3 regions of the Variovorax sp. PBL-E5 genome follow, and region 1 is predicted to be linked to each of the others. Evidence: riboswitches for the same ligand, from Rfam matches in the RefSeq annotation. Region 1 holds a riboswitch; each other region holds the start of a gene.
The links. Region 1 has a riboswitch for glycine ahead of gcvT (glycine cleavage system aminomethyltransferase GcvT). Riboswitches for the same ligand answer to the same signal wherever they lie in the genome.
Positions count from the first base shown of each region.

Region 1 (6,712 bases):
CGTCGGCATGGAGGGCAGTCGTGCGGTCGGGCAGGGAGGGGGCGAATCAGGCTTCGTCGGCGAATTTCTGATAGGCCGTGGCGTCGAGCAGCGCGTCGAGCTGCGCCGGCTCGCCGAGGCGCACCTTGAAGAACCAGCCGGCACCGGTCGGGTCGCTGTTGGCCAGCGAAGGGTCGGCGCGCAGCGCTTCGTTGACTTCGGTGATCTCGCCCGACACGGGCATGAACACGTCGGCCGCGGCCTTGACCGACTCGACCACGCCGGCGATCTCGCCCTGCGCGAAGGTCTTGCCGATCGGGGGCAGGTCGACGAAGACCACGTCGCCGAGCGCATCCTGCGCATGCAGCGTGATGCCGACCGTGGCGGTGTTGCCGTCCCCGGGCTGGACCCATTCGTGGTCCTTGGTGTACTTGATGGTCATGAAGGAATCTCCTGGAAAAAATGGGCCGCTTGAATGGAAGGAATCGGGTCGAGGCTCAGCCTCTGAAGTAGTGGGCGGGCACGAAGGGCATGGTGCTGACTTCCATCGGCACCGCCTTGCCGCGCACCATGGCCTGGATGCGCGTGCCGGGTTCGGCGTAGGCGAGCGCCACATAGGCCATCGCGACCGGCCGGTCGACCGTGGGGCCGAGCAGGCCGCTGGTCACGTGGCCGATCGGCTGGCCTTCGAAGGATTCGAGCAGCGTGCCGTCGCGCACCGGCACGCGTTCCAGCGCCACCAGGCCGACGCGCTTGCGCTTGAGCGTGTGGTGGTCGAGGTGGCCGGCCGTGCCGCTGGCGGCGACGAGTTGCGCCAGCACCTTCGCGGCGCCGGGAAAGCCGCCCTCGCGCGCGCCGCCGGCGCGGCGCACCTTCTGCATCGCCCACCCGAGCGAGGCCTCGACCGGCGTGGTCGTCTCGTCGATGTCGTTGCCGTAGAGGCACAGCCCCGCTTCGAGCCGCAGCGAATTGCGTGCGCCCAGGCCGACGGGCTTGACCTCGGCCTGCGCGAGCAGCAGGCGGGCCAGCGCCTCGGCGTCCTGCGCGGCGACCGAGATCTCGAAGCCGTCCTCGCCGGTGTAGCCGCTGCGCGTGACGAAGGCGGCGATGCCGCCGATCTGCACCGCACCGCCGGTCATGAAGACGAAGCGCTCGATCCCTGGCGACAGCCGCGCCAGCGTCGCCGCAGCCTGTGGCCCCTGCAGCGCCAGCAGGGCGTGGTCGGGCAGGGGCTGCACCTGGCAGCGTGCGCCGATCTTCACGGTGATGTGGGCGATGTCGGCCTTCTTGCAGGCGCCGTTGACGATCACGAAGAGCGAATCCTTGCCTTCGTTGAAGAACATCAGGTCGTCGAGGATGCCGCCGTCGTCGTTCAGCAGCAGGCCGTAGCGCTGCCGGCCGGCCGCCAGCCCGACGACGTCGACCGGCATCAGGGTTTCGAACGCGGCCGCGGCGTCGGGACCGACCAGCCGGAGCTGGCCCATGTGCGAGATGTCGAACAGGCCGGCGGCACTGCGCGTGTGCTTGTGCTCGGCCATCAGGCCGGCCGGGTACTGCACGGGCATCGAATAGCCGGCGAAGGGCACCATGCGTGCGCCGAGTTCCACGTGCAGGTCGTACAGCGGTGTCTTCTGAAGATCGTCACCGGATGCGGATGCGGATGAGGAGGCCAAGGCACTCTCCAAAAGGGGCAGTCTCGTTCCATGGCGCGAGCCATGGGCCACCCCTGCTGTCCGCTTTACCTGAGAGATTCGCCCCACGATCGGGGTTTGCTCCTTCGGTGGACGGCCCTGCGCTTGCGCGGCGGGCCGGCTCTCTCCAGCAAGGAAACGCGCGAAAAAGATCGGCGCTTCGTCAGTCCTTTTGCCTGAGCGTTCGGGCCCGTGGATCGGTGGGACCTGCGCCTTCGGCGGCTCCGCGGGGCGGGGCTCTCTCCTGACCCTGGTGAGTGTAAGGGATCGGTGGCGCCCGGCGCCGCCGATCGGTTCAATGCAGGGGCAGGGCGGGCAGCAGCTTGTCGATGCGCTCGCGGATCGATTCGGCGCGCTCGGCGCCGGCGGCCTGCTCGATCGCCTCGAGCATGGCGTTGGCCGTCGCCAGCATCGATTCGCGGTCGCGCGCTGCGCGCAAGGCCTCACGGAAGCGTTCGGCCAGCGGCGGGTCGCGCCGCACGAACATGCGCTCGCAGAGGTCGAACAGGAACATCCGCGTGGTGGCGAGCGACCGCTTGCCGTCGAAGACATCGGCGGCGACGGCCACGGCGGGTTCGGGCTGCGGGGCCGGCTGGCGGTGCTGCAGATAGCCGGTGTCCATCAACTGGGCCGCGACGCGGCTGGCCTGCTCGCGGCCGCCGAAGAGCTCGCCGAAGTCGGTCACCGAGCGATGGCCGTTGGCCATCAGCAGCAGGGCGCGCTCACGCTGGCCGAGGGTCCGGCGGCCGGGCTGGAGTTCTTGATGGGCCTTGTCGGTCTTGATGAGGAACATGGGATGCTGGCTTGCGGGCGAGCCTTGCAGCATCGGGGGTGGGTGTGACGGCTTTGTGAATGGGTGATTCGAAGGGTGCGATTTCTGTTGAGGCTGTCGGCCGGGGCGAATTCCCGGCTCCGGCCTCACGTCACGCGCAACGCACAGTTCAAAGGCCCGGTGCCCCCACCCCAACCCTCCCCCAGAGGAGGAGGGAGAAAGCCCGTCACATGCCGACGTAGTTCGGCCCGCCGCCGCCCTCGGGCGTCACCCACACGATGTTCTGCGTCGGATCCTTGATGTCGCAGGTCTTGCAATGCACGCAGTTCTGCGCATTGATCTGCAGGCGCTCCTTGCCGCCCTCATCCGGCACGAACTCGTACACGCCGGCGGGACAGTAGCGGCTCTCGGGGCCGGCGTAGTCGGGCAGGTTGATCCGGGTCGGCACCGTCGCGTCCTTGAGCGTCAGGTGCGCGGGCTGGTTCTCTTCGTGGTTGGTGTTGCTCACGAAGACCGACGACAGCCGGTCGAAGGTGAGCTTGTTGTCCGGTTTCGGGTAGGCGATCTTCTTGCTGGCCGATGCCCGCTTGAGGCGCTGGTGATCGGCCTCGGTGCGGTGAATCGTCCATGGGATGTGGCCGCGCAGCACGAACTGCTCGATGCCGGTCATCACCGTGCCGACCGCCAGGCCCTTCTTGAACCACTGCTTGAAGTTGCGTGCCTTGTTGAGTTCGGTGCGCAGCCAGCTCTTCTCGAAGGCCGCGGGGTAGGCCGTGAGTTCGTCGTGCTGCCGGCCGGCCATCACGGCCTCGTAGGCCGCGTCGGCCACCAGCATGCCGGTCTTGATGGCGGCATGGCTGCCCTTGATGCGGCTCGCGTTCAGGTAGCCGGCCTCGCAGCCGACCAGCGCGCCGCCGGGGAACACCGTCTTGGGCAGCGAGAGCAGGCCGCCGGCGGTGATCGCGCGTGCGCCGTAGCTCAGGCGCTTGGGCGCCTTGAGGCCCTTGTCCTGGCCTTCGAAATACCAGCGGATGTTGGGATGCGTCTTGAAGCGCTGGAACTCCTCGAAGGGGCTCATGTAGGGGTTCTGGTAGTCGAGCCCGACCACGTAGCCGATGATCAGCTGGTTGTTCTCGGCGTGGTAGACGAAGGAGCCGCCATAGGTGTCCGACGGCAGCGGCCAGCCTGCGGTGTGGATGGCCAGGCCCGGCTCGTGGCGCGCGGGATCGATCTCCCACAGTTCCTTGATGCCGATGCCGTAGGCCTGCGGATCCTTGCCCTCGTCCAGCTTGTACTTCGCGATCAGCTGGCGCCCGAGATGGCCGCGCGCGCCCTCGGCGAACACGGTGTACTTGGCGTGCAGCTCCATGCCGAGCTGGAAGTTGTCGGTCGGCTCGCCGTCCTTGCCGATGCCCAGATTGCCGGTGGCGACGCCGCGCACCTTGCCGTCGTCGGTGTAGAGCACCTCGGCCGCCGGAAAGCCCGGGAAGATCTCGACGCCGAGCGCCTCGGCCTGCTGCGCCAGCCAGCGCACCACATTGCCGAGGCTGACGATGTAGTTGCCTTCGTTGTGGAAGTTGTGCGGCAGCATGAAGTTGGGCGTGCGCGTCGCGCCCTTCTCGCTGAGCATGAGGAAGGTGTCCCGGGTGACGGGCTGGTTGAGCGGCGCGCCGAGTTCTTCCCAGTCGGGCAGCAGTTCGAACAGCGCGCGCGGATCCATGATGGCGCCGGAGAGGATGTGCGCGCCGGGCTCCGAGCCCTTCTCGAGCACGACGACCGAGATCTCCTTGCCGTGGGATGCGGCCAGTTGCTTCAGGTGGATCGCGGTCGAGAGGCCGGCGGGGCCGGCACCGACCACGACCACGTCGTATTCCATGGCTTCCCTCGGGCCGAACTTGGCAAGTATTTCGTCGTGCGTCATCTGGGTCTCGTCGATAATGTTTTTGGGGGTGCGAGGCACCGCGTCGGGCCGAATCATTTTATGCGGCGCTCGCGCGTGTTCCGGGCCGCCCCGCCGGCGACTCCAGCAGGGACATCTTTCATGGCTTACAGCATCGATCTTTCCGGCCGCGTGGCCTTCATCACCGGCGCGTCGAGCGGTCTCGGCGCGCAGTTCGCCAAGACGCTGGCGCGCGCCGGCGCGGCGGTGGTGCTGGCCAGCCGCCGCATCGAGAAACTCAAGGAGCTGCGCGCCCGCATCGAGGGCGAGGGCGGCGACGCGCACGTGGTCGAGCTCGACGTGACGGACCAGGGCAGCATCAAGGCCGCCGTCGCGCGCGCCGAAACCGAGGTCGGCCCGATCGACATCCTGATCAACAACTCGGGCGTGAGCACCACGCAGCGCCTGCAGGACGTGACGCCCGACGACTACGACTTCATCTTCGACGCCAACGTCAAGGGCTCCTTCTTCGTGGCGCAGGAGATCGGCAAGCGCATGCTCGCGCGCGCCAAGGGCGCGGCGCCCGGCACCTACATCGGTGGGCGCATCATCAACATCGCCTCGGTGGCAGCGCTCAAGGTGATGCCGCAGATCGGCGTCTACTGCATGAGCAAGGCCGCGGTCGTGCAGATGACGAAGGCGATGGCGCTCGAGTGGGGCCGCTTCGGCATCAACGTGAACGCGCTGTGCCCGGGCTACATCGCGACCGAGATCAACGAGGAGCACTGGGTCACCGACGGTGGCGTCAAGCTCGTCAACATGCTGCCGCGCAAGCGCGTGGGCAAACCGGATGATCTCGATGGGCTGATCGTGCTCCTGGCCAGCGCGCAAAGTCATTTCGTCAACGGCGCGGTGATCGCGGCCGACGACGGCTTCGCCCTTTGACGCCACGCGCGGCCGGCGGCATCGCGGCCGGCCTGGCTGCGGGCGCGCTGTGGGGCCTGGTGTTCGTGGCACCGCGCATGGTGGGCAACTTCGGCATGGTGGACATCACGGCCGCGCGCTTCGTGGTCTTCGGCGCGGCCGCGGCGCTCGCGCTCGGATCGCGGCCGGCCGGCGTGCGCTGGCCGCGCGTGCGGCAGGGTGTCGCGGCGCTCGGGCTCAGCGTGCTGGGCTTCACGGGCTATTACCTGCTGCTGGCCTTCTCGATCGCGGCCGCAGGCACGGCGGTGCCGAGCCTGATCATCGGCACGATCCCCGTCTGGATGATGCTGCTCGGGCGACCCGCCGGCCTGCGCATGCAGGCCTTGCTGCCGGGGCTGCTGCTCACGGCCGCAGGCATCGCGCTGATGGTCGCCGGTGCGTGGCCAGGAGAGAGCGCCGGCGGCATTCACTTCACGTGGGGCCTGGGACTGGCGCTGCTCGCGATGGCGAGCTGGACCGCCTTCGGCCTGCTCAACGCCGCCTGGCTGCAGCGCCATCCCGACGTCCACGCCGCCGACTGGGCCAACTGGCTCGGCATCGCGACCGGGCTCGGCGCGCTGCTGTTGTGGCTGGCGGCCGGATCGGACATCGGCACCCTGCGGGCGCAGCCCGACGTCGCGCTGTTCACCGTGATCGCACTGGCCGGCGGCATCGGTTCGACCTGGCTTGCGACCGTGCTGTGGAACGTCGCGAGCCAGCGGCTTTCCGCCAGCCTGTGCGGGCAGCTGATCGTGAGCGAGACGCTGTTCGCCTTGCTCTATTCCTTCCTGTGGGACGGGCGCTGGCCGCGTGCGGGCGAGATGGCCGCCGCGCTGCTGTTCGTCCTTGGCATCCTCGCATCCATCCGAGCACACCGATGAGAATCCTGGTCCCCGAAAAGAAGAAGCTGATCTACGAGATGTCCATTCCCATCCGCTGGGGCGACATGGACGCGATGGGCCATCTCAACAACGCCAGCTATTTCCGCTACCTCGAGACGGCGCGCATCGACTGGATGCAATCGATCGGCTTCGCGCCCGACCCCGGCGGCGAGGGCATGGTGATCATCAATGCCTTCTGCAACTTCTATCAGCAGATCGAATACCCGGGCACGGTGCTGCTGCGCATGTACGCGAGCGACCCGGCCCGCACCACCTTCGAGACCTGGGGCACGCTGGCGCGTGACGACGCGCCCGACGTGATCTGCGCGGAAGGCGGCGCGACCACCATCTGGCTGGACTTTCCGAAGAAGAAGGCGATGCCGCTGCCCGACTGGCTGCGCGCGATGGTCACGCCCTGAGCTTGTCAGGCGCGGGCCAGCACGATGCGGGCTTCGAAACCGCTGGTCGCGCCGGGCGGCGGTGACGACAGCACGAGCTGCGCGCCGTGCTTCTCGACGATGGTCGCGACGATCGACAGGCCGAGTCC
Region 1 covers NZ_LR594671.1:2,185,063-2,191,774, forward strand. The annotation lists gene gcvP (aminomethyl-transferring glycine dehydrogenase) at 1-9, opposite strand, end outside; gene gcvH (glycine cleavage system protein GcvH) at 47-421, opposite strand; gene gcvT (glycine cleavage system aminomethyltransferase GcvT) at 477-1,652, opposite strand; glycine riboswitch at 1,699-1,811, opposite strand; glycine riboswitch at 1,829-1,927, opposite strand; gene WDLP6_RS10700 (hypothetical protein) at 1,966-2,463, opposite strand; gene WDLP6_RS10705 (electron transfer flavoprotein-ubiquinone oxidoreductase) at 2,669-4,363, opposite strand; gene WDLP6_RS10710 (SDR family oxidoreductase) at 4,484-5,266, shown strand; gene WDLP6_RS10715 (DMT family transporter) at 5,344-6,165, shown strand; gene WDLP6_RS10720 (acyl-CoA thioesterase) at 6,162-6,584, shown strand; gene WDLP6_RS10725 (ATP-binding protein) at 6,590-6,712, opposite strand, start outside.

Region 2 (6,712 bases), 2.2 Mb from region 1:
TGCCACTGCATGACCTGTGTGAGGACCGGCAGTTCGAGCGGCGCCTCCAGGATCCGCAGCGGAAGATGGCCCGCGTAGTGGTTGGCCATGCGCGTCGGCACGGTGGCGAGATAGGGCGTCCCGACGATCGATTGCGGGACCATCGTGAAGTCGGGAACACGGGTCGCGATGCGGCAGCGCATGCCATGCCGGGCCGCGATCCAGTCCGCGACCAGGGTCGGCCGCGACGACCAGGCGACGATGTGGTCCTGCGCGAAGTACTCGTCGAAGCTGATTGCATCGCCGATCCGGTCGTTGCCGGACCACGCGATGCAGACGAAGGATTCCTGGAACAGCTGCCTCGACGAATGCTCCTTCAGCGCAAAGCGGTCGGCGACGATGAGGAGTTCGACGCGGTGCTCGGCAAAGTCGCGCGCGGTGCCGCCGTATTCGAGCCGGATGCCTGGTGCTTCCGACGCCAGGCGCCGGAGGACCTTGCCGATCAGCGTGGCCCAGACGTAGTCGGTGCAGGTGAGCGTGAAGCGGCGCTCCGAGGTGCCGGGGTCGAAGTGCGACTTGGTCGACAGGAGTTTTTCCGCATCGCCCAGCACGTTGCGCAACGGCTGGCGCATGGCCTCGGCCATCGGCGTCAGTTCCATGCGCCGCCCGACCTGGACGATCAGCTCGTCCTGGAAGTAGTCGCGCAGCCGCGCCAGCGAACCGCTGAGCGTGGGCTGGCTCACGCACAGGCGTTCCGCGGCGCGCGTGACGTGCGGGTCCGTCAGCAGGGCGTCCAGCGCGACCAGGAGATTCAGATCGAGCTTCAGAAAATTCATCTCGCTCCCAGTCTGCCCGAACCGTCGGGCATCAGAAGTTGTGGCGGATACCCAGGTCGTAGCCGGTCGAGGTCTTCGGAACGAAACCGGTGGTCACGAACGCCGGGCCGCCGACGCTCAGGTTGGCGCCGTTCCTGTTGCGGATGCGGGCCACGGTGGCATACAACGCCGTGCGCTTCGACAGATTGTGGACGTAGCCCAGCGCCCATTGGTCGGCGCGTGGATCGCCCGGGCTGCCAGGCACTGTCTGGTGAGTGTCGTAGCGCACATTGCCGTAGCTGGCGCGGATCAGGCCGGGACCGATGGGCGCCATCAGCCCCAGCATGTAGCCGTTGACGTCGATGGTGTTCACGGGTGCGGGCGGTGCAACCACATCGTCGACCTTGCGCTTGACCCTGGAGAGTTCGGCGAACAATTTCACCGGACCGAAGTCGTAGGAGCCGGCGATGTTGAAGGTATCGAGCTTCGCCGTGCTGCCGGCGTCGTAGTTGCTGTCCAGGGTGCTTTCGCCATACGCCGCCGCGATGTTGATCGGTCCGTTGGCCCAGCCGAAGCGCGCGCCGACGTAGCGGCCCGCGCGCGTCTCGGCACCGACCGGCGTGAAATTGCCGGGGCTGTAGTGCGTGCGTTCGCCGAACGCGTATTGCACCTGGCCATAGAAGCCGCCGAGATCCGGCGGCAGGAAGTAGGCGACCATGTTGCTGGCGCGCAGGTAGTTGTTGCCGGTCACGTTGGCCGTGCCGGCGGGCGTGGTGTAGGAAGGCGCGAAGGAGTTCAGCGCGAAGCTCGGTCGCAGGATCAGGTTGGTGCCGACACCGAAGGTGGTGAACGGGTCCAGCGCGGTGTCGTTCCAGACCGTCGCGGTGTAGTCGCGCCCGAGTCGGATCTCGCCGAAGCCGCCCAAGAGGCTGACAGTGGACCGGCGCGAGAAGGTGGTGATGCCGGTCTGTCCGTCGTCGCTCGAGAACGGCGCTTCGAGCCAGAAGCTCGCAGCCAGTCCGCCGCCGAGGTCCTCCGTGCCGCGAAAGCCGATGCGGCTGGCGAAATAGTTGGAATTGGTGAGCGCGGTCTGGCTCGTCGTCACGCTGCCCCGGTTGACGTAGAAGGGGTTCAGCAGCGTCGGCCCGTTCGGGTCCGTCGAGCGGTTCGAGTAGCCGCTGATCGCGGTATCGATCGTGCCGAACACGGTGATGGACGACTGGGCCGAGGCCGCGCCGGCGGCGGCCAGCGCCACCGATGTCAGCCATATTTTTCTCTTCATTGCATGTCTCCGTTGGGAATCGACGGCCGGCTCACGGCAGCGCACAGGGATCGCGCACGCGCGCGCCTGTCCGAGGCCGCCGCGGCGGGCCTTGTGGGCAGAAAGGGCGTGATGTGCAGGCGGGTTGCCTGCGGACGCGGGGCGCGGTCGAACGCGACCGGCCGCCGCCGTCGTCAATGCGCTATGTCCACACCGAATGCCGGCGCAGTGCGATGCGGGGATGGATCCGTGGGGACATCGGGTGAACCTCTTTGAATTGTTCGGCAGGCATCAATGAAGCGCCAGGTGCAGCCCGAGAATAGAGAGCGAACGACCGATGGGAAAATCGTTCTTTCCGATGGCAGCCATGTGATGGCGCAATAGCTGCGCCATCACTCCGGCGCAACTACGCGCCCTGCAAGCCGAGGACCGGCGGCCGCGGCGTCGCGCCGGTGAAGGCGAAATCCACCTCCGGCGCGAGTCCGCTCACGATGCGCGCGATCGACTTGCCCGAACCGCAGGCGTGCGTCCAGCCCAGCGTGCCGTGGCCGGTGTTGAGGAACAGGTTCGGCAACCGGGTGGCGCCGATCAGCGGCACGTTGCTCGGCGTGGCGGGGCGCAGCCCGGTCCAGAACTGGGCCTGCGTCGTGTCGCCGGCGCCGGGGAACAGCTGCTCGACGCGCCGCACGATGGCCTCGCAGCGCACGCGGTTCAGGTCGCGGTCGTAGCCGTTGAGTTCGGCCGTGCCGGCGATGCGCATGCGGTCGCCCGTGGCCGAGGTGTAGCGCGAGAACACCAGCTTGTATTCGTCGTCGGTGAGCGAGACCTGATAGGCCTTCGAGGCATCGATGACCGGCAGCGTGACCGAATAGCCCTTGGCCGGATAGATCGGCAGCCGGATGCCCAACGGCGCCGCATAGAGGGGGCTGAGCGAGCCCATCGCGAGCACGAAGGCATCGCCGCGGATGCGCTGGAAGCGGCCTTCGCTGTCGGTCGCCTCGACGTGGTCGATGCTGCCGCCGGCCTCGCGGATCGCGGTCACCGTGTGGCTCATGAGGAACCTCACACCGGCCGCCTGGCAGAGCTTGACCAGCTCGCGCGCGAAGCGGTTGGCGTCGCCCGACTCGTCCTCGGCCGTGTAGGTGGCGCCGGCCAGCTGCGGGCGGATATGAGCCAGCGCGGGTTCGAGCCGCACGGCTTCGTCGGCCGAGATCACCTGGCGTTCGCAGCCGAGTGCGCGCATCTGCTCGGCGGGCTTGAGCGCGCCATCGAATTCCTTTTGGGTCGTGTAGAAGTGCAGGATGCCCTGCGTGCGCTGCTCGTAGTCGAGGCCGGTGTCGCGGCGCAGCTGCTGCAGCGTCGCGCGGCTGTAGGTGCCCAGCCGCACGATCTGCTCGATGTTGTGGCGGGTGCGCGCCGGCGTGCATTCACGCAGGAACTGCAGGCCCCAGAGCCACTGCCGCATGTCGGCGCGGAAGCGAAAGAGCAGGGGTGCGTCTTCCTTGCCGAGCCATTGCAGCACCTTGAGCGGCGCGCTCGGGTTGGCCCAGGGCTCGGCATGGCTGACCGAGATCTGGCCGCCGTTGGCGAAGCTGGTTTCGGCGGCCGGCGTGGCCTGCCGGTCGATCACGGTCACGTCGTGGCCGAGTTGCTGGAGGTAGTAGGCCGAGGTGACGCCGAGCAGGCCGGCGCCGAGAACGATCACGCGCATGTCAAGAACCCCTTCGAGGTTTTGGCGCTCGAACACGGCGAAACGGATGCTGCAAAAAGAAAAGCAACCGGAACGCATGTTCAAGTTGCCGCTCCCCCTGTCCTCGGTACCTGAGAGATTCACCCTCTGCGGCGCAGCGGGCTTGCTCCTTCGGTGCATCACGTGGCGTGATGGCTCTCCAGACGGCTCTGACGATGGTTGCAGTACGGGCTCATCACGTGAGCCGACCTGAGCGTTTATGGGAGTTTGCGCCTTCGGTGAGGCCGCTCGCGCGGCCTGCTCTCCTGCGAGCGCGAGTCTAACCGAAGCAGGGCGCGCGGTCGATGAGCGCGTGCGACGCGATGCATCACTTCGCGCGATGCCTCGCATCCAAAGGAACGATTTTTTCTTTCGTCCACGGCCTTCGACAATTTTCGCTTCTGCCCTATCGGATATCGAAACGCGAAGCGACCATGAACAGCTCTTCTCTTTTGCACGTGACGGTGAGCGCCGTCCGCCGCGAAGCCCGGCACATCGTGAGCCTCGAGCTGCGTCCGCGCACGCGAGAAGCGTTGCCGGTCTTCGAGCCCGGGGCGCACATCGACCTGCACCTGGCGCCGGATCTGGTCCGCAGCTACTCGCTGCTGAACCCGGACACCGAAGGCGATCGCTACCGGATCGCCATCCTCAACGACAGGAACAGCCGCGGCGGATCGCGCCATGTCCACGAGCGGCTCGCGGTCGGGTCGATGCTGGACATCTCGCCGCCGCGCAATCATTTCCCGCTGAATACCGAAGCGTCGAGGTCGGTCCTGCTGGCGGGCGGCATCGGCATCACGCCGATCCTCGCCATGCACGAGCGGCTCGCGGCGCTGGGCAAGCCGGCGTCGCTGCTGTACTGCGCGCGGTCCCGGCCGGAGGCAGCATTCTGCGAACGGCTCGGGTCGTCGAAGAGCGTCAGCTTCCACTTCGACGAAGAGCAGGGAAGGCCGCCCGATCTGCGCGAATTCCTCTCGGGCGAACCGGCGGCGAGCGATTTCTATTGCTGCGGGCCGGCGCCGATGATTGCTGCCTTCGAACGCATCTGCGAGGAACTCGGCTTCAGGAAGGTCCATGTCGAACGCTTTGCGGCGGATGCGGGGCACGGGGTGTCGCGGCAGCAGCATCCCTACACGGTGACGCTGGCGCGCACCGGCCGGACCCTTGCCGTACAGCCGGGCGTCGCGCTGCTCGATGCCCTGCACCAAGCCGGCATCGACGCCGATTGCGGTTGCCGCGAGGGCGTCTGCCGCGCCTGCGAGACACGGGTGCTCGAGGGCATTCCGGCGCACCGGGATTCGGTGCTCTCGAGCGAGGAGCGCGCTTCGAACCGGACGATGATGGTTTGCGTGTCGGGCTGCGTCGGCGAACACCTCGTTCTCGATCTTTGAGCCGGTCATCGGCAGGAAACCCCTGTCCAGCGCCTGCAGCCAGGGCAGCGCTTCCCGCCGCTCGGCCGCTCTGCCAGCCGCCGAGGCAGACAAAACACCCCTTAAAACGCGCCCCCGTGTGAAATGCATCACGTGAAATGATTAGTTCTTAGGTACTACATGTAATTACAATTGGCTACATGAAGTCACATGCAGGCCACCGTTCGATGGGGAGGCAGGGAAACCTGGCCTTCGGATCGTTCGTCGGATAAAAGCCGATGCTCTACAGCCTGCTCCAACGCCTCGCCCTGGGCCCGCTGCCCATGACGTTCACGAATGCCCAGGAGATCGAGCACCTGCGCACGCTCAGGGACGGCGGCTGGGTCAAGGTCTCTTTCACGCCGGGCGCCAGGCCGGGCCAGGGGACAGCGACGGTGACCGAACTGACCGCCCTGGGCAGGGTGGCCATGCGCTTCATTCCACCTGAGTAGGAGCAAGTCATGCGAGCACTCGTCTGCACCCTGGTCGGCCTTGCCGTCTTTGCCGGTTGTACCGCCGCCTGGTGGTTCTATTGGCCGGTGTGGCAGGTCGAGATGCAGGTCAAGCGCAAGCTCCCCGCGTCCGGTGTCGCGGCGTTCTCGAACGTGACCTACAACCGCAGCACCCGCACGGGTTGCGGCTACCTGAACGCCACCGGCGCGCCCCGCGCGGAAATGCACTTCATCCTGATGCCGGACGGCAGCCTGAAGTTCGACCCCGACGAGCGGGTCCAGGGCTCGACGCTGCAGCAGCTCGAGGTGCTGCGCAGGCACGTCGACTACCTCGCGCTGGTCTACGCCCGCTGCGCGCCAACCTGAGCGCGGGGCAGCGGCTTGGGCGCCGCTTTCATGCGAGAAAGAGTGGGTCGGGGTATAAATCCCGGCCGGTCCGAAACCGGTACCACGACAACAACAGTTTGGAGACCGCATGAATTCGCTCGAGCAGAGAACCTTATCCAAAGTCGGCTGGCGCCTGTTGCCGCTGCTGATGATCAGTTACTTCATCGCCTACCTGGACCGCGTGAACCTGGGCTTCGCCGGCGCCTCGATGTCCAAGGACATGGGCTTCACGAGCGCCATCTTCGGCAGCGCGGCGGGCATCTTCTTCATTGCCTATTTCCTCTTCGAGGTGCCGAGCAACCTGGCGCTGGAACGCTTCGGCGCACGCCGCTGGATCGCGCGCATCATGTTCAGCTGGGGCCTGATCTCCGCGGCCCAGGCCTGGGTGGGCGGCGCGACGAGTTTCAACGTCGTGCGCTTCCTGCTCGGCATTGCCGAAGCCGGATTCTTTCCCGGCGTGATCTTCTACATCACGCTCTGGTTTCCGGCCGCGTACCGCGCCCGCATCGTGGGCTGGTTCATGTTCGCCATTCCGATCTCCACCGTGATCGGTTCGCCCATTTCCGGCTACATCCTCAACATGGAGGGCGTCGGCGGCTTGCACGGCTGGCAATGGCTGTTCATCCTCGAAGCGATTCCCGCGCTGGTGCTGACCTTCTTCGTGCTCATGTACCTGCCCG
Region 2 covers NZ_LR594671.1:4,341,491-4,348,202, reverse strand. The annotation lists gene WDLP6_RS21060 (LysR family transcriptional regulator) at 1-815, opposite strand, end outside; gene WDLP6_RS21055 (porin) at 847-2,076, opposite strand; gene WDLP6_RS21050 (D-amino acid dehydrogenase) at 2,462-3,766, opposite strand; glycine riboswitch at 3,854-3,958, opposite strand; glycine riboswitch at 3,974-4,063, opposite strand; gene WDLP6_RS21045 (PDR/VanB family oxidoreductase) at 4,219-5,175, shown strand; gene WDLP6_RS21040 (hypothetical protein) at 5,478-5,645, shown strand; gene WDLP6_RS21035 (hypothetical protein) at 5,655-6,011, shown strand; gene WDLP6_RS21030 (MFS transporter) at 6,121-6,712, shown strand, end outside.
Region 2: it holds a riboswitch for glycine, as region 1 does, so the genes downstream of both, WDLP6_RS21050 (D-amino acid dehydrogenase) here and gcvT (glycine cleavage system aminomethyltransferase GcvT) in region 1, are expected to answer to the same signal.

Region 3 (6,712 bases), 1.7 Mb from region 1:
GATGACGCTGCGCTTCGAGGATGCCAAGGGCGCATCGAGCTCGCTCGAGGTCCAGCTGCCGGTGGGCACGGGCGCGGATGCCGGGGCGTCGGCGCACGATCACATGCACATGAAGTGAGGGTCTCGAAATCGCCATGCCTTGGAGTAAGCTGCCTGCACAAGAACCACCTGCCAGGAGATCTCCCATGAGCGATGCGAGCAAACCCTTTGCCTTCAGCCAGTTCGTTCCGGGCTTCGATTTCCTCAAGAACCTTGCGGGCGCCAGCGCATCGGCCGGCCCGAGCGCGGTGCCGGGCCTGCCGAGCCTGTCGAGCTGGGTGGCACCGACGCTGAGTGTCGAAGAGGTCGACAAGCGCATCCAGGAACTCAAGACCGTGCAGTACTGGCTGGAGCAGAACGGCCATGCGCTCAAGGCCACGATCCAGGCGCTCGAAGTGCAGAAGATGACGCTCTCGACATTGCGCGGCATGAACGTGCGCATGGAAGATCTCGCGAGCGTCTTCACGCGGCAGGCTGCCGCGCCATCGCCATCGCCTGCAGCAGCCCCGGCGCCGCGGCCGGCGGCAGCGCCCGAGGCGAAGGCCGAGGAAGCGCCGGCCGCTGAAGCGAAGCACACCGAGCACCCCCGGAAGCCGGCTGCTGCCGCGTCAGCACCGGACGCCGCCGGCGTCGTCGACCCCTTGCAATGGTGGGGCGCGCTCACGCAGCAGTTCCAGCAGATCGCGAGTTCGGCCTTGCAGGACGCCTCCCAGCTGAAGGTGCCCGCGATGGCCCAGCCGCTGGCCGATGCGGTCGGCAAGGCCATGGGCGCCGCACCCGGCAAGCCGGCACGCAAGACGCCCGCGGCCGCCGCGAAGAAGCCATCCGCCGCAGCCAGGCCGGCGGCGCGCAAGCGCTGACGAAGAGGTCGAACGGACCAGACAGAGAAAGCCGAGGCCATGAAACTGTTTCCCTCCGGTCATGCCACCCATCCGCAGTGGCGCATGGCGGCCGGGCTCGTGCTCGCCCAGCTGCGCGCGCAGATGGCGCTGCCCGACTACGCACGCGCACCCACGCTGGGCCTGCTCTACATCACCGACCACTACGCGGCCGATGCGCAGGAGATCCTCGATCACCTCGGCGCCGAGCTGCCCGAGATCACCGACTGGTCCGGCACGGTGGGCGTGGGCGTGGCGGCCAACAATGCCGAGTACTTCGACGAACCCGCGTTGAGCGTGATGCTGTGCCAGCTGCCGAGCGACCAGTACCGCGTGTTCTCCGGCGTCGCGCCTCTGGCCAGTTCCGAGACGAGCGGCTTTGCGCCGCACACGGCGCTCGTGCATGCCGACCCCGCCACGCAGGATCTCACCGAGCTGATCGCGGAAATGGCCGGGCGCACCGACACCGGCTATCTGTTCGGCGGTCTGTCGTCGGGGCGTGGCGGCGCCCTGCAGTTCGCCATCGGCGGCAACGGCAACATCCGCGGCCATGGCGCGGCGGGCGGCGTGTTCTCGGGCGGCCTCTCGGGCGTGGTGTTCGGCGAAGGCGTGCGGCTGGTCTCGCGCGTCACGCAGGGCTGTCAGCCGGTGTCGCGCGAACGCGAGATCACCGAAGCCGACGGCAACCTGCTGCTCAAGCTCGACGGCGAACCGGCGCTCGACGTGCTGCTGGCCGATCTGCATGTGTCGCTCGACATGCCGCAGCAGGCGATCGACGCGGTGCGCGCCACGCTGGTCGGTCTCGCCGATGCGGGCAGCGACGGCATCCGGCGCACCGGCGACCTGGGCGCCGACGTGCTGGTGCGGCACATCATCGGGCTCGATCCGACGCGTCGCGGCGTGGCGATCGCCGACGTCGCCGAAGCCGGCATGCGCATGACCTTCTGCCGCCGCAATGCGCAGGCGGCGCGCGCCGATCTCATGCGTGTCTGTGCCGAGATCCGCGAGGAACTCGAACCCGAGGAGCAGACGCTGGCGACGGCGCGCGCGGTCGCGGCCGGCGAGGCCGAGGCCGCGCCCCATCCCGCACGCCGCATCGCGGGCGCGGTGTACGTGAGCTGCTCCGGCCGCGGCGGCCCGCATTTCGGCGCGCCCGGCGCGGAGCTGCAGATCGTGCGGCATGCGCTCGGCGACGTGCCGCTGGTCGGCTTCTTCGCGGCCGGCGAGATCGCGCGGCATCACCTGTACGGCTACACCGGCGTGCTGACGGTCTTCATCGGCGCCGATTGAGCGCGAGGCGGCCTGCGCCGGCCTACATGCCGCGGAAGGCGAACTCGAGTTCGGGCCGCAGGCCGCTCATGATCCGGGCGATCGACTTGCCGGCGCCGCAGACGTGCACCCAGCCATGCGCGCCGGGCGCGGTGTTGAGGAACAGGTTGGGCAGCCGCGTCTTGCCGATCATGGGCAGCCCGTTCCGGCTCACCGCATGCCCGACGGTTTCGAGCGTGGCGTGCGCCGTGTCGGCGGCGCCGGGGAACAACTGCTCGAAGCGGCGCAGGATGGCGTCGAAGCGATCGGAGTCGGCTTCGCCTTCCTCGTCGAGGCGGTCGCGCGCGAAGCCCGAGACCCGCAGGGAATCGCCCGCCGGCGTCTCGATGCGCGTGATGCGCAGCTTGCCCTGGCGGTCCCGCAGGGTTACGCGCGGAGCGCGGGCGGCATCCTTGATCGGCATCGTGACGATGTACTCGCGCAGGTGGCGCAGCGGCATCGCGATGCCCAGTTGCTGCGCATGCGGCGCGCCGGCCGCGCCGAGCGCGAGCACATAGGCCTGGGCGCGCATGGCCGTGGGCCGGCCGCCGGCATCGCGCAGTTCGACGTGGTCGATGCGGCCCTCGCGCTCGTGCAGCGACACCACCGTGTGCTTCATCGCGAAGCGGACCCCGGCCGCGCGGCACAGGAAGACGAGGCTGGCCGCGAACTGGGCCGGATCGCGCGCCGGGTCGTCCTGCGTATAGGCCGCGCCGGCGAGGCCTATGCGCATCGCCTGCAGCGCCGGCTCGATGCGCAGCGCGTCCTCGGGCGAGAGCAGGCGTTCTTCGCAGCCCAGCCTGTTCCAGTGCGCGGCGCGGGCCGTGCGGTCCTCGAAAGCGGCAGCGTCCGTGTAAAGGCTCAGCAGGCCTGCGGTGCGCGCGCTCTGGGGCATGCCGGCTTCGTCGCTCAGCGCGCGCACGCTTTCGCGGCTGTAGGCGGCCAGGCGAACGAGATGCTCGAACGGATCGGACTTGCGGCGTTCGCCGATGGCACGGTCGAGCAGCCGGGCCAAGTGCCTTCGCAGGCGGCTGTACAGCGCCGATTCCTTGCGCTTCGTGCCGGCAGGGGATGAGGACAGTGCCGCCGGCTGCGCTGCGGCGCCTTCCTCATGGCGGTTCACGCGGCCGCGCGCCTTGGCCGCGGGGCTCGCGTGCCGGTCGACCACCGTCACCTCGTGGCCCAGCTGTTGCAGGTAGTAGGCCGATGCGACGCCGAGCAGGCCGGCGCCCAGAACAATCACGCGCATGTCCGTATCCTTTGGGGATGGCACGAACGGCGGGTGGCGGCGCGGATGGCGGCCTTCACCCGGGGTTCAGACTGCCGCTCCCCTGTCCTTGTACCTGAGAGATTCACCCGCGTGCGACCCGCAGCGGGCTTGCTCCTTCGGAGCGCCGCGTGCCGCGGCGGCTCTCCAGTCGGCGATTGATCAACAACGATGCAGTGACCGAATCGCCTTCGGCGATTCACCTGAGCGTTCATGGGAGTTTGCGCCATCGGTGGGATGGTGGGGATCATCCGCTTTTCTGCGATCGGTAGTCCAGCGCAGAAACCGGTTTCTTGAATCATGTGGGCGACCCGCTCAAGCCCGGCGCAGGCGCGTGAAAAGCTCGAATTCCCAGTTGCGCATGCCGAGCAGCAAGGTATAGCCCTCGCGTTCCTTGGGCGACAGCTTCTGGTCGGTCTGGTGCTGCTGGGCGAAGTCCTGGGCCACGCGCTGCAGGCGTTCGAGGAAGGCGGGCGCCAGCGAGCGGCTGATCGAGCCGTGGACCAGCAGCAGGCCTTCGGCCGGCCCGTCGAAGCCGCCCTTGTAGTAGTCGAGCACCACGTTCTCGCGGAAGAAATCCATCACCGGGCCATGCGGGCGCCAGCGGAAGGTCTTGGCCAGCTTGAGGCGGTAGCGGTTCAGCGGACGCAGCTCGATGATGCCGATGCGGTCGAGCTGGGCCAGGTAGCCGATGCACTCGGCCTGGCTGATCCGGTAGGCGGTGACGATCTGCTCCAGCGTCCACTGGCTCAGCACGTTGATCGCCACCAGCAGCAGCTTCTTGTCCTTGACCACGGCATTTTCCTGCTCGAGCGTCAGCTCCTTCAGCAAGGGCTGATCGTCGGCCACACGGCGGGCGAGTTCGGCGAAATCGATCTTGAGTGCGCGGCAGATCGCGTCGACCCGCGTGAGCGGCATGTCGCCCTTGGCGAGCATGCGCTTGACGCTGGACTCGGCCATGTCGAGCGACTTGGCGAGATCCGCATAGGTCATGCGGGCATTCTTGAGTTCGTTCTTCAGGGCCTGGACGAGGTCGACGGTGGTGCTCATGGGAAGAGTATTGCCTGTTGATACCAAGGGGCGTTGGAAATTGCTCCGTATCGATTTTCGATGCCCGAGAGGGGGTTGGCAACCTACATTCCGCCCCACCGCCACCCCACGGAGTCCGCCATGTCCCTGCTGTCTTCCCTTTCCCGCCGCGAGCGCGGCCTGCTGTCCGTGTTCGCGTTGCTGACCTTGGTTGCGGTCGCCGGGCCGGATCTGCAAGCGACCGAACTGCCGCCGGCCGTGTTCGCCGATACCCAGGCCTGGCACGGGCTGCCGAACGCGATGGATGTGCTCAGCAACCTGCCCTTCCTGGTCATCGGGCTCTGGGGCCTGCGCTGGCTGCACTGGCTCGACCGGGCGCATGAAGACGTGCTGGATGCGGTGCCGCTGCCGCCATCGATGGTCCATCCGCCGGTCAATGCCCTCGATTGCGCCTGGATGTTCTTCGCCGGCCTGATCCTCACCGCCGCCGGCTCGGCCTTCTACCACCTGCAGCCCGACGACCTGCGCCTGGCGGCGGACCGCGCCGGCATGGCGGTCGCCTTCGCGGGGCTGGTCGGCTTCGCCGTCTGCGAACGGGTCAGTGCACGCGCCGGCTGGCCGGCCGCGTGGTTCGTGCTGGCGGCCGGGCTGCTGGCGGTGGGTGTCTGCGAGGAGACGGGCAACATGCTGCCATGGGGACTGGTCCAGTTCGGCGGCATGGCGCTGGTGCTGACGCTGGCGCTCGGCAGGCCGATGCATGGCGCGGTCGGGCTCAGGCTCGGCTGGGTGGTCTTCTTCTATGCGTTGGCGAAGTTCTTCGAGTTCTCGGACGGCGCGATCTTCCAGGCCACGCATCAGCTGGTATCCGGCCACACGCTCAAGCATCTGACGGCCGCGCTGGCGGGATTGCCCGTGCTCCATGCACTGCAGGCCATGGGTCGTCGGACGCTGCGGCACAATCCGGGCGCGGCCGCAGTGACGGCCTGAGGAACCCGCAAGGGCATTCGCATGACCATCCCTGCCGACGCTTCCCTCGTCCTCGCGCCCGACGCGCCGGCGCACGCCAACCAGTTCGCGTTGCTGGGGCAGCGACGCTTCGCACCCTTCTTCTGGACCCAGTTCGCGGGCGCGGCCAACGACAACCTGTTCAAGTTCGCCTTCACGGTGATGGTGACCTACCAACTCCAGCTCGGCTGGATGCCGCCGGCGATGGCGGGGTTGGCGATCGGTGCGCTCTTCATCCTGCCCTTCCTGCTTTTCTCCGCGACCTCGGGCCAGCTCACCGACAAGTACGACAAGACGAAGATGATCCGCTTCGTGAAGAACCTCGAGATCGTGATCATGGGGATCGCGGCCTGGGGCTTCATGCGTGCGGATGCCGCGGTGCTGCTGGGCTGTGTGTTCCTGATGGGGCTGCATTCGACACTCTTCGGTCCGGTCAAGTACGCCTACCTGCCGCAGGTGCTGGAGGCGCACGAACTCACCGGCGGCAACGGCGTGGTCGAGATGGGGACCTTCGTCGCCATCCTGCTCGGGCAGGTGGCCGGCGGCCTCCTGGTCGCGGTGCCGCAGATCGGCCATACCGCGGTGGCGGTGGCCTGTGTGCTGCTGGCGCTGGCGGGGCGCGGCGTGGCGCAGGCAATCCCGCGCACCCCGGCCACCGACCCGGGCCTGCGAATCAACTGGAATCCCGTCAGCGAAACCTGGCACAACCTGAAGCTCGCCCACGGCAACCTGGTGGTCTTCCGCTCGCTGCTCGGCATCTCGTGGATGTGGTTCTTCGGTGCCGTGTTCCTGAGCCAGTTCCCGAGCTTCGCCAAGGAAGTGCTGCATGGGGACGAGCAGGTGGCATCGCTGCTGCTGGTGGTGTTCTCGGTCGGCATCGGCATCGGCTCGCTGCTGTGCGAGACGCTGAGCCGGCGCCAGGTGGAGATCGGCCTGGTGCCGCTGGGCGCGATCGGCATGAGCGTGTTCGCCATCGACCTGTATTTCGCCTCGCGCGCGCTGCCTGCCTCGGCGGAGATGGGGCTCGGTGCCTTCGTCGGCCGCTCGGCGCACTGGCATGTGATGGCCGATCTCGGCCTGCTGTCCCTCTTCGCGGGGCTCTACAGCGTGCCGATGTATGCGCTGATCCAGCTGCGCAGCCAGGCCACGCACCGGGCGCGGATCATCGCGGCCAACAACATCCTCA
Region 3 covers NZ_LR594671.1:491,622-498,333, forward strand. The annotation lists gene WDLP6_RS35440 (copper chaperone PCu(A)C) at 1-118, shown strand, start outside; gene WDLP6_RS02400 (PhaM family polyhydroxyalkanoate granule multifunctional regulatory protein) at 186-899, shown strand; gene WDLP6_RS02405 (FIST signal transduction protein) at 939-2,207, shown strand; gene WDLP6_RS02410 (FAD-dependent oxidoreductase) at 2,230-3,474, opposite strand; glycine riboswitch at 3,547-3,654, opposite strand; gene WDLP6_RS02415 (helix-turn-helix domain-containing protein) at 3,808-4,542, opposite strand; gene WDLP6_RS02420 (hypothetical protein) at 4,663-5,508, shown strand; gene WDLP6_RS02425 (MFS transporter) at 5,530-6,712, shown strand, end outside.
Region 3: it holds a riboswitch for glycine, as region 1 does, so the genes downstream of both, WDLP6_RS02410 (FAD-dependent oxidoreductase) here and gcvT (glycine cleavage system aminomethyltransferase GcvT) in region 1, are expected to answer to the same signal.